One region of the Kocuria sp. NBRC 114282 genome, then DNA from elsewhere that is predicted to be linked to it. Evidence: riboswitches for the same ligand, from Rfam matches in the RefSeq annotation. Region 1 holds a riboswitch; the other holds the start of a gene.
The links. A riboswitch is a leader RNA that binds a small molecule or an ion and turns the genes downstream of it on or off. The one in region 1 is predicted to bind thiamine pyrophosphate.

Region 1 (5,848 bases):
GTCCACCACATCATCATCCAGACCAGCCTCTTCCTGGTGGCCGGTCTGATCGAGCGCCGGGGCGGGTCGACCAACACGGACCGCCTGGGCGGTCTGGTCGGGCTGTCGCCGCTGCTGGCCCTGCTGTTCATGATCCCCGCGCTGAACCTGGGCGGCATCCCGCCGTTCTCCGGCTTCCTGGGGAAGGTGGGCCTGATCCAGGCGGGCACCGACCAGGGCGGCTGGGCCATCTGGGTCGTGATCGCCGGCTCCGTGCTCACCTCGCTGCTGACGCTGATGGCCCTGATGCGCATCTGGAACAAGGCGTTCCTGCGCGCCCCCGACGACGCCGACTACCCGGATCCGGTCCTGCTGGTCTCCCGGGACGAGGCACGGGAGCACGGGCCCCGCAGCGCCGCCTCGGTGTCCATGGAGGCCGAGGGCGGCGGCCGGTGGGCCGGTCGCAGCAACGTGCAGCTCATGCCGTTCTCCATGGTGATGCCCACCGGGATGCTCGTGGCGGTCGGGGTCGCCCTCACGGTCTTCGCGGGACCGCTGTTCTCGGTGGCCGACAACGCCGCGGAGAACCTCATGCACCCCGAGCGCTACGTCGAGGCGGTCTTCGGCGACGAATCGGGACCGCGCGGCGTCGTGGACGACGGCGAGGACCCGAGCTCCGATGACCCTGCCGCACCGAGCGTGCCGGAGGGCGAGCAGTACGGGGAGGACGTGGGCGAGGACAGCGGCGCCGGCATCCAGCGCGAGGTCTACGACGGCACGGATTCGCGGCCCTCGGCCGAGGCCGACGCGCAGCGGCAGGGCGCCGAGCAGTCCGAGGAGGCAGATCAGTGAGCTCGACAGCGACATCCCGCGGGTCCGCATCCGCCCGGCCGCGGCGGCGCGAGCACCGCTGGGCCGTGGAGATCCCCCTGATCCTGTGGCTCATGCTCGTATGGGCCGTGCTGTGGGGCGAGCTGACGGCCAAGAACCTCCTGGTGGGCCTGGTGCTGTCCCTGCTGGTCACCCGGGCGCTGGCACTGCCGCCCGTGCAGCTGTCCAGCCGCTTCAACGTGCTGCACGCCGTGACCCTGTTCGTCACCTTCCTGTGGCAGGTCATCCGCGCCAGCTTCGAGGTCATGTGGACCGTGATCGCCCATGGGCCCAGGGCCTCCTCGTCGGTGACCGCCGTGCAGATGCGCTCGCACTCCGATCTGATCATGACCGCGACCGGAAGCACCACGGGACTGATCCCGGGCTCGGTGCTGCTGGAGGTGGATCGTCCGAACGCGATCCTCTACTTCCACGTCCTGGACGTGCACGACGACGAGGACATCGAGCACTTCCGGGAGTCCGTGCGCAACACCGAGGCTGCCTGGATCCGCATGATGGGCTCTCCGGAGGACTACGCCGCGCTGCGGCGCGAGGACGCCCAGAAGGGCCGTGGACTCAGCCCTCGGGCCGTGCTGCGCAGCTGGGCGGGCTACGCCCACAGATCGAAGGCCGAACGACGGGATGAGGAGCAGAGCCGATGAGCACCTTCGTCATGGCCGTGTGCCTCGTGATGCTCGCCGGTGGGGCCGCCGGCGTGCTGTACCGACTGGTGAAGGGACCCTCGCTGCTGGACCGCGTGCTCTCCAGCGACGTCCTGCTCTCCGTGGTGGTCGCCGCGATCGCCCTGGAGATGGTCTGGAGCGATCACTCCGACTACATGATGGTCATCGTGACCGTCTCGCTGCTGGGCTTCATCGGCTCGGTGTCCGTGGCGCGGTTCGTCCAGCCCACGCGGCCCCGGAAGACGGGCCAGACCGATGAGGGCGCCACCAAGGAGCCGGTCGAGGGCGAGCGGGCCGAGCAGGATCACCGGCCCGCCCCGATGCAGAAGCCCGCCCCGTCCGAGAAGGAGGGACACCGCTGATGGATCCCATGGACCTCGTGCTCGACATCGTCGTGGGCGTGCTGCTGCTCGTGGGCTGCCTCATGTCCCTGACGGCCGGCCTCGGCCTGATCCGGCTGCCGGACGTCCTGTCGCGGATGCACGCGGCCACCAAGCCGCAGGTGCTCGGTCTGCTGTGCATGCTGCTGGCCGTGGTGATCCACTCCCGCGAGTGGACGCTGCTGCCGCTGGCCCTGCTGGGCTGGGCCCTGATGCTGCTCACGGCGCCGGTCTCGGCGCACATGGTGGGGCGCTCGAGCTATCGGACCAAGCACGTGCTCGATGAGACGCTGATCGCCGATGACCTGGCCGCAGCCCTGGACGAGGCCGACACCGCCGAGTCGCAGGGCGGCGCGGATCGCCCGTCGTGATCCGCGACGGCTCGCCGAGCGCGCTAGGGTGAGCACCGAACCTCCGGCGCCGGCTGAGGCGCCGGTTCCGCGATCTCCCGAGTGGCTCACTCGGGGTAGGAGATGACATGAACCCCAAGATCATGGGACTCATCGGCACCGGCGCGTCCGTGCTGGGCGTGCAGGCCGCCACCAAGGGCCTCGACGCCACGTGGAAGAAGGTCACCGGCCGCCAGGTCCCGTCCAAGGGCGATGACCCCCGTGAGGACCGCTGGCTCGACATCGTCCTGTTCGCGGTGGTCAGCGGCGTGCTGACCACGGTCGTGCGGACCCTGGTCAACCGCCAGGTCGCCGAGCAGCGCGAGAAGGCCGAGCTCAAGGCCCATGAGAAGGCCAAGGGCCGCGCCTGATCTCGACCAATCCGGGCCGGCCGCTGCGCGCGGCCTGCTGATCGATGGCGAAGGCGCCGGGAGCCGTGTGCTCCCGGCGCCTTCGTCCGTTCCGGGTCCGGCTGAGGGCGACCTGCATCTGCTGCGCGTTTGGCGTAGGATCCCAGGAATACGACAGGGGAGCGCCCGAGGGCGCTGAGAGTGCGGTCCGCCGCAGACCCTCGAACCTGCTCCGGCTAGCACCGGCGAAGGAAGTCGAGCATCTCGGAGGTGCTTCTCGCGCGTTCCTGCGGGCGCCCGCCCACGCAGCATCGCGCGAGAAGCGCTTCTCCCCTCCTGATGACAGGGGCGCCGCGGCGTCCCCGGGCCCCCAGGAGGACCACCATGACGCAGCATCGCAGCACCGGTCAGATGAGCACCGGATCCGGCCTCGATACGCGCTCGGACCGCGACTCCGGAACCGTCGGCTCCCCGCAGCGCAGCGCGCGCTCCCGCCTGCGGTGGCGCGTGCTCGACCTCGTGGTCCTCGCAGTGCTGGCCGCCGCCTGCGGCGTGATCTTCTGGGCCTGGTCCGCTCTGGTCTACCCCCTCTCCCAGGCCGTCACGGTCGGCTATCCGCCGGCGGGCGGCCTGCTGGTCGGCGGATGGCTGATGGCCGGGCCGCTGGCCGCCCTCATCATCCGCCGCCCCGGCGCAGCGCTGGCCTGCGAGCTGCTGGCGGCGTGCTTCGAGGGGCTGCTGGGCACCCACTTCGGCATGACGGTCGTGCTCTCCGGTCTCATCCAGGGCGCGGCGGCGGAGGCCGTCTTCCTGGCCGCTGGGTACCGCCGCTTCGGCCCGGTCGTGGCCGTGGCCTCGGGCGCTGCCGCCGGAGCGCTCGGGACGCTGACCGAGTGCCTGATCTACTACTACGAGTGGCCGATGGCCCACCAGGCGGTCTACGTCGTGCTGGGCACGGTGTCCGGGGCGGTCATCGCCGGTCTTGCCATGTGGGCACTGACGCGCGCTCTGCGCTCCACGGGAGTGCTCTCGGGCCTGGCCTCCGGTCGATGACCGCTCGCACGCACGGAGCCGACAGGGCCGTGCGCGGCGGAGCCGCCGTGCTCGCGCGCGGCTTCGGCTGGCAGCCCGAGGGTCGGAAGACCCCAGCCCTCGAGCAGGTGGACCTCGAGATCCCCGCGGGGCAGCGCGTGCTGCTGCTGGGCGCCAGCGGCTCGGGCAAGTCCACGCTGCTGCACGCCCTGGCGGGCGTGCTCCCGGACACCGAGGACGATGCCCCCTCCGATGCCCCCGGGCCGGGGCCCGACGGCGGTCGCGCAGCGCCCTCAGGAGGCAGCGGCCCGCGCGGCGAACTGCTCGTGGACGGACAGCCCGCAGCCCAGCGCGGCGTCGTCACCGGCCTGCTCCAGCAGGATCCGGAGTCCTCGATCCTGCTGGCCAGGGCCGGCGACGACGTCGCGTTCGGCCCGGAGAACCTGGCCGTGCCCGCCGAGGAGATCTGGGACCAGGCCGATGCCGCCCTACGTGCCGTGGGGCTGGAGATCTCCCGCAGCCGGGACACCTCGGCGCTGTCCGGCGGGCAGCAGCAGCGCCTCGGCCTGGCCGGCATCACCGCCATGCGCCCGCGCCTGCTGCTGCTCGACGAGCCCACGGCCAACCTGGATCCAGAGGGGGTGGCCACCGTCCGCAGGGCGGTCGAGACGGTGGTCGAGGACACCGGGGCCACGCTGATCGTGGTCGAGCACCGCACCGAGGTCTGGGCGGATCTGGTGGAGCGCGTCGTGGTCCTGGGGCCGCGGGGAGTGCTGGCCGACGGGAGCCCCGAGGACGTCCTCGGCGCCCGGGGGGCCCAGCGCGAGCAGCTGCGCCGCGCCGGCATCTGGCTGCCGGGCCAGCGCGCCGCCGCGGCCGCCCCGGCCCCCGCCCCCGGTGAGCTGCTCCTGCGCGCCGACGAGCTTGAGGTCTCGCGCGAGCAGCCCTCGCAGGGCCTGCTCTCCCGCCGCCGTCGCCGCGTGCGCCGCGGGGACGCGGTGCCCGACGGGGCCTGGGCCGGCGCCCCGGCGGCGCAGCCGGTGGACCTGCGCCTGCGCGCCGGCAGCGCGCTCGCGCTGACCGGGCCGAACGGCGCCGGGAAGTCGACGCTGGCCCTGACGCTGGCCGGTCTGCTCGTGCCTAGCGCCGGTACGGTGCGCGCTGCCGGCAGCCTCGCCGGAGGGCTGCCGGACGATCCTTCGGTATGGTCCGGCCCGGAGCTTGTGGAGCGCATCGGCACGGTCTTCCAGGAGCCCGAGCATCAGTTCCTCACCGGCAGCGTGCGCGAGGAGCTCGCCGTGGGCCCGCGCCGGGCCGGGGTCCCCGAGGACGAGATCGCCCGCCGCGTGGACGAGCTGCTCGAGCGGCTGCATCTTTCGGCCCACGCCGAGGCCAATCCCTTCACCCTCTCCGGGGGCCAGAAGCGCCGCCTGTCCGTGGGCACGGTGATGGCTGCAGCACCCCAGATCCTCATCCTGGACGAGCCCACCTTCGGGCAGGACGCAGTGACCTGGGCGGCCGTCGTCGAGCTGCTGGCCGAGCAGGTGCGGCAGGGCCGCTGCGTCGTGGTCGTGACCCATGATGACGACCTGGTCCGCGCCCTGGGAGCCGAGGAGATCGCGGTGCGACCCCGAACCCGGCCGACGGAGGAAGCGCGGCCCACGAGCGCGCCCGCTCGGCAGCGCGGCGCCCTGGCTCGCCGCGACGCCCTGGCCAAGCTCGGGGCGGTCGCGGTGCTGAGCCTGGCGCTGCTGCTCTCGGCGGATCCCGTGACCTCCGGACTGATCCTGGCCGTGGAGCTCGTGGGCCTGGCTGCGATCGGCCAGCGGCCCGGTGCTCTGCTGCTGCGGATCTGGCCCCTGCTGGTGGCCGCCCTGCTCTCGGGCTGGGGCACCGCGGTTCTCTCGGATGCCGGCGGGCACCTGTGGGTGAGTGCCGGGCCCCTGCAGCTGACCTCGGGCTCGATCGCCGCCGGGGCCGCGATCGCGCTGCGTGGGCTGGCCCTGGCCCTGCCGGGCGTCATGCTGCTGCTGAGCACCGACCCGACCGATCTGGCCGACCGGCTTGCCCGGACCATGCGGCTGCCGGTGCGGGTCGTGCTGGCAGCGCTCGTGGGGCTGCGCCTGGTCACGGTCATGATCGATCAGTGGCAGGTGCTCGTGACG
Region 2 (5,848 bases), on a different contig from region 1:
GCGACGAGGAGGGCACCTCCGTGCCCGTCCCCGCCTGGGAGCCGGTGACCGAGGCGGATAAGCGGCTGTGGCAGCACGCACGCACGCTGCTCGAGATCCGCAGCCGCGCCCAGGGCAATCGGCTGCCGAATCACCTGCTGGAGGAGTCCGGCGAGTCGACGACGTCCGCCTGAGGCCACGCGGCGCCGGGAGGCTCAGCGCCGCGGCACGACCAGCCGCACGGTCCCGGAGACCAAGCTCTCGAGCGGGCCGGGGCCTTCCCCGCCGGCCCGCCACAGCGCGGCGAGCCCCAGCAGCAGGAGCACATGCAGCACGTACAGGTCGGTGAGCTCGGACAGGATCACGTGCAGCGTGTACATGCTCAGCGGCATGGAGCCGGCCGCGAGCACGGGCATCAGCAGGCGGGTGCGCTCCCCTATCGCCAGGCAGATCAGGACGCACACGGCGATGACCGCCGCCGCGATGCCCGAGGTGAAGACCAGGTCGAAGGTCGTCGACGAGTGCGGACCGACCGTGACCAGCCACCACCATGTGGTCGTGGGCGTGCTCCCGTGGCTGCCGATGGTCTGCGCGGCATACGGCGAGCCCCAGGCCAGCGGCGACAGACCGGAGCCGGCGCGCTCGAGGGCCTCGTGCCCGCCTGCGGACAGCAGCAGCTGCGAGCTCACCCAGGCCGCAGCGGCCAGCAGGGCGCCGACGGCCCCGGCCCAGGCGGCCGTGGCGGCGCTGCGCCAGTCGAGCCGGGCCAGGAGCAGCCCCACGAGGAGGTAGCCCATCCACTGCAGCACCGGGTAGTAGCCGGTGAGCAGGACTCCGAGGGCCAGCTCCCCCGGCTGAGCCAGGTGGGAGAGCTCGGGCGCTTCGACGGCGCGCTGGAGGCCGAGCCCGTCGCGGATCAGGTGGGAGGCCACCGGGGAGGCGACCAGCCAGAGCACGGTCGTGGCCGCCAGCCATCGGGCCGGAAGACGCAGGACCAGCGGGGCGAGCAGGAACAGCACCCCGTAGTTCACCAGGACCACCGCGATCGAGCTCGACAGCGATCCCAGCACGAGTCCGAGGATCGCGATCAGCACGCCGCGCACCGCCAGTGAGGCAGCCGCCTCGCGCCAGCACCCATAGCGCCGCGTGGACAGCTCGACGGAGAACCCGGCCAGCACCGCGAACAGGGCTGCCGCCTTGCCCGCGATCAGCCCGACGGGCTGCGGATCACCGGCCGCATCCACCAGGTCCATCGTGTGGGTGGCCATCATCCCGAGCAGGGCGACGGCCCGCGCCAGATCGATGCCGAGCATGCGGGCCCCCGGGTCCGGGCGCGTCGGGGGGCTCGAGGGCTCGGAAGCGATGAGGGGCACGCCCTCACTGTGCCTCACATGCTCGGGCCTCGGCCACGCGAGCCCGTCGCACCGCTAGGATCGACGGTGCGGCGCGCAGGTCGTGGGACCTGCACCGCTGAATGACCCCACACGGGAGCCCGGGCACGGGCTGAGAGGAAGCTGACGCGGCTTCGACCGTCGAACCTGCTCCGGTTCATACCGGCGAAGGAAGTGAGAGCTCGATGCCTTCTGCACCCCTGTCCGCCCCCGCGACCGCATCCTCCGACGGGCGCCCTCCCGCACCGACCCGCCGCGCGATCCGCGGCGGGATCATGGGCAACTACGTCGACCAGTTCGACATCTTCCTGCCCGTGATCGCCCTGGCTCCGGTGTCGGCGCAGCTGTTCGGCGATCACGACATCGTGCGCAATGCCGGCCTGATCTTCGTGGCCACCCTGCTGGGCCGCCCGCTCGGGGCCATGATCTTCGGCCCGATCGCCGACCGCGCGGGCCGGGTGCTCATCACCCAGGTCGCCCTCGCCGGCATCTGCCTCACGACCCTGCTGATCGCGCTGGTCCCCGGGCACGAGGTGCTCGGCGCGGGCACGTTCCTGGCGGTGCTGGCGCTGCGCCTCCTGGGCGGGATCTTCCTGGGCGGGGAGTACACCTCGGCGATCCCGCTGGCCATGGAGTGGGCGCGCCCGCGCTCACGCGGTCGTCTCAGCGGGATGATCATGGCGATGTCGCCGCTGGCCAACGCCAGCATCGCCGCCGTCACCTTCCTCCTCCTGCTGCTGCTGGACGACAGCGAGTACGCCGCCTGGGGCTGGCGGCTGCCGTTCCTGCTCGGCGCCGCCCTGGCCGCTGCCATGCTGATCTACTACCGCCTCATGGTCGAGGAGGCTCCGCAGCGCCGGCGCCCGGCCCGTTCGGCGCACCCGCTGGCGCAGCTCGTCAGGGGCAGCAGCCGCCGGTCGCTGCGGCAGGTCCTCGTGCTGATGACCGGGCTGTGGCTGCTCACCTACATGGCAGTGCCCACCCTGACCGCCCAGCTCTCGCGCATGCCGCAGCTCGAGCCGCAGACCGTCTCCCTCGTCATGCTGGGCGCGACGGCCGTGTCCGCGCTGGCCATGGCCGGGGCGGGTGCGCTGTCCAGTCGGATCGGGCGGCGCCGGTTCTTCGTGGGCTTCGGGCTGCTCTGCGCAGCGGTCTCCCCCGTCATCCTCCTGGCGCTGCTGTCCGGGGCCCTCGGAGCCGGCATCGGCACGGTGCTGCTGCTGGCAGCCGCGCTGCAGGTCACGACGGTGACCGGCTACGGGCCGGTGGGCGCCTATCTGACGGAGCGCTTCCCCGACGAGATCCGGGCCAGCGGATACGGGGTGGCCTACAGCATCTCGATCGTGCTGCCCGCTCTCTACCCCTACTACCTGCCGCCGCTGCAGCAGCTGCTCGGGCCGCACGCGGCGATCGCCGCGGTGCTCGCGGTGGGCGGGCTCCTGGTGGCCCTCGGCGGGCTGCTCGGCCCCGAGCCAGATCGGTCGGGTCCGCTGCCCGACTGATCGGCAGATCGCGGCTCACAGGCAACTGCCAGCCGCCTGAGGCCCTCGGCGGCGGGGCCTTGAGCGGGACAGGCGCATCATGTACGCCATGATCGCACCGCCCTCCCGCGCCGCCGCCTGGCTGCTGGCAGGATCCCCCTCCGCCTCCTACGGCGCCCCGCATCGCCGACCCGATCGCGACGAGAAGACCCATCCCTGGTGGAAGGTCATGTGCCTGTCCGGCGTGGACTACTTCTCCACCCTGGGCTATCAGCCCGGCATCGCGATCCTGGCCGCCGGGCTGATCTCCCCGCTGGCCACCCTGGTGCTGGTGGCCGTCACACTCTTCGGCGCGCTGCCGGTCTACCGGTGGGTGGCGGTGGCCTCCCCGCACGGCGCCGGCTCCATCCGGATGCTCGAGACGCTGCTGCCGCGCTGGAGCGGCAAGGTGCTGGTCCTGTGCCTGCTCGGCTTCGCGATCACGGACTTCGTCATCACCATGACCCTGTCCTCGGCCGATGCCGCCGTGCACATCGTCGAGAATCCGCACGTGCCAGCCGAGGCGCATCACTGGCAGTTCTGGGTGACCGTCGGGCTGCTCCTGCTGCTGGGCGCGGTGTTCATGGCCGGGTTCTCGGAGGCCATCAGCGTGGCCGTCGTCCTGGTCCCCGTGTATCTGAGCCTCAACGCCGTGGTGCTGGCGGTGGGCTGGTGGCAGATCGCCCGCTCGCAGGAGATCGGATTCGCGCAGTGGTGGCATGCGGCGCTGAGCCAGCACTCCTCGCCCTGGGCGGCGGTCGCCGTGGCTGCACTGGTGTTCCCCAAGCTGGCGCTGGGCCTGTCCGGCTTCGAGACCGGGGTCTCCGTGATGCCTCTGGTGCGCACCTCGCGGGGCTTGCGGGGCCGCGTGGAGGGCACCCGACGACTGCTCACGACCGCTGCGCTGATCATGGCCGGGTTCCTGCTGACCTCGTCGCTGGTGTGCACGATCCTGATCCCGGCCGGGGACTTCGAGCCCGGCGGCGCTGCCAACGGGCGGGCCCTGGCCTACCTGGCGCACAGCCTGCTGGGCGAGACCTTCGGGTCGGTCTACGACCTGTCGACGGTGCTGATCCTGTGGTTCGCGGGCGCCTCGGCGATGGCCGGTCTGCTCAACCTCATCCCGCGCTACCTGCCGCGCTACGGCATGGCGCCCGAGTGGACCCGCGCTCCGCGGCCGCTGGTGCTCACGATCCTGGCTGCCGCCCTGGTCGTCACGGCGGTCTTCCGCGCCGACGTGGATGCGCAGGGCGGGGCCTACGCGACCGGGGTGCTGGTACTGATGCTCTCGGCCTCCTTCGCCTCGACCCTGTCGGCCGGAAAGCGGGGGCACCGACGCGCCGCCGTGGGATTCGCGGCGATCACCGTGGTGATCGCCTACACGACCGCCGACAACATGATCAGCCGCCCCGATGGCCTCCACGTGGCCCTCGTGTTCATCGCGGCCCTGCTGGCGGCGTCGTTCGCCTCGCGGGTCTGGCGGGCCTCGGAGCTGCGGATCCGCAGCATCGATTTCGACGAGACCTCCCAGGACTGGCTGCGCAGCTGCCGCGGCCGCACGGTGCGGCTGATCGCGCACCGGCCGCGCACCCAGCTGGGCGCAGCAGGGGCCCAGGCCCAGCAGCTCCTGCTCAGCGACCCCGACCTGGCCGAAAAGCTGCGCGACGAGCGCGAATGGCATCGTCTTCCCTCGGCCGACGGCGTCCTGTTCGTGGAGGTGACCCTGCGCGATCCATCGGACTTCGAGGACCGGCTGCGCGTGAGCGCCCACGAGATCGACGGCCACCGCGTCCTGCGCGCCGAGGGCTCGTCGGTGCCCACCTGCCTGGCCGGCGTGGCCCTGGCCGTCCGGGACCGGACGGGGCGGCCGTCGCACCTCTACCTCGAGTGGTCCGACGGCTCGCCCCTGGTCAACTCCCTGCGCTTCCTGCTCCTCGGCCGCGGTCAGACGGCGACGGCGGTGCACGAGGTCCTGCGCCGGGCGGTGCCGCGCAAGCAGGACCGCCCGTTCGTGCACGTGACCTGAGGCTCCGCGCAAGCAATGGGGCCGTCCGTGACGGACGCGATCTCCTCGTCCGAGTGGGGTTCGACGAGCGTGCGTGCTGGCAGAGGCCCTCGGACGGGCCTCTGCTCATCGGCCGAGCCGGCGACTCAGCCCTGCGACAGATCCCGCGACGGGGTGTCCGCCGTGGACGGCTTGCCCACGTAGGCCCCGCGGTACTTGGCCGCCGGGTGGGTGTCGAGCACCTTGGTCTGCCCGGCGCCGTAGACGTTCTCGCGCAGGGTGGGCCCGTCGTAGTCCGTGCGGTAGCGGCCGCGCTTCTGCAGCTCCGGGACCACGTGCTCCACGAAGTCCTCGAACGAGCCCGGGGACACGTGGTAGGCCAGGTTGATCCCGTCCAGCCCGCCCTCGTCGATCCAGGTCTCGAGCTGATCGGCCACGGTCTGCGGGGAGCCCACGACCACGTCGCCCATGCCGCCGATCGCGCAGTGGCGGGCGATCTCCTCGCGGGTCCACTGCTTGGCCCCGTCCTGCATGGTGAACGGAGTGAGGAAGGACTGGATGGCCTCGGTCTTGACATAGTTCAGGACCTCGTCCTCCTGGAACTTGGACAGATCCAGCCCGGACCAGCCGCCGATGATGGCCTGCGAGGCCTCCAGGCTGGCATAGCTCTGGTACTCGCGGTACTTGGCCTGGGCCTTCTCGTCGGTCTCGTCGACCACGACGGAGAGCATCGCGTAGATCTTCACGTCGTTCCGATCGCGCCCCTCGGCCTCGACCTTGTCGCGGATCCGGTCGGTCATGTGCCGGGTGAGGTCCGGGCGCAGGGCGCCGATGAACACGGCCTCTGCGTGCTTGCCGGCGAAGGCCTGACCGCGCGAGGACGCTCCGGCCTGGAAGATCAGCGGCGTGCGCTGCGGGCTGGGCTCGGTGAGCGCCGCACCAGGCACCGTGAA

Region 2: linked by a shared signal. The riboswitch ahead of QSJ40_RS11385 (MFS transporter) and the one ahead of QSJ40_RS01635 (ECF transporter S component) in region 1 are both predicted to bind thiamine pyrophosphate.

What each region holds. Positions count from the first base shown of each region.
Region 1 is NZ_BSQO01000001.1:355,426-361,273, forward strand. Features, by position in the region: gene QSJ40_RS01610 (Na+/H+ antiporter subunit D) at 1-831, shown strand, start outside; gene QSJ40_RS01615 (Na+/H+ antiporter subunit E) at 828-1,511, shown strand; gene QSJ40_RS12755 (MrpF/PhaF family protein) at 1,508-1,894, shown strand; gene mnhG (monovalent cation/H(+) antiporter subunit G) at 1,894-2,283, shown strand; gene QSJ40_RS01630 (DUF4235 domain-containing protein) at 2,391-2,672, shown strand; TPP riboswitch at 2,818-2,922, shown strand; gene QSJ40_RS01635 (ECF transporter S component) at 3,036-3,704, shown strand; gene QSJ40_RS01640 (ATP-binding cassette domain-containing protein) at 3,701-5,848, shown strand, end outside.
Region 2 is NZ_BSQO01000008.1:44,556-50,403, reverse strand. Features, by position in the region: gene QSJ40_RS11395 (acyl-CoA thioesterase) at 1-173, shown strand, start outside; gene QSJ40_RS11390 (heparan-alpha-glucosaminide N-acetyltransferase domain-containing protein) at 195-1,352, opposite strand; TPP riboswitch at 1,454-1,561, shown strand; gene QSJ40_RS11385 (MFS transporter) at 1,556-2,872, shown strand; gene QSJ40_RS11380 (APC family permease) at 2,961-4,916, shown strand; gene QSJ40_RS11375 (LLM class flavin-dependent oxidoreductase) at 5,042-5,848, opposite strand, start outside.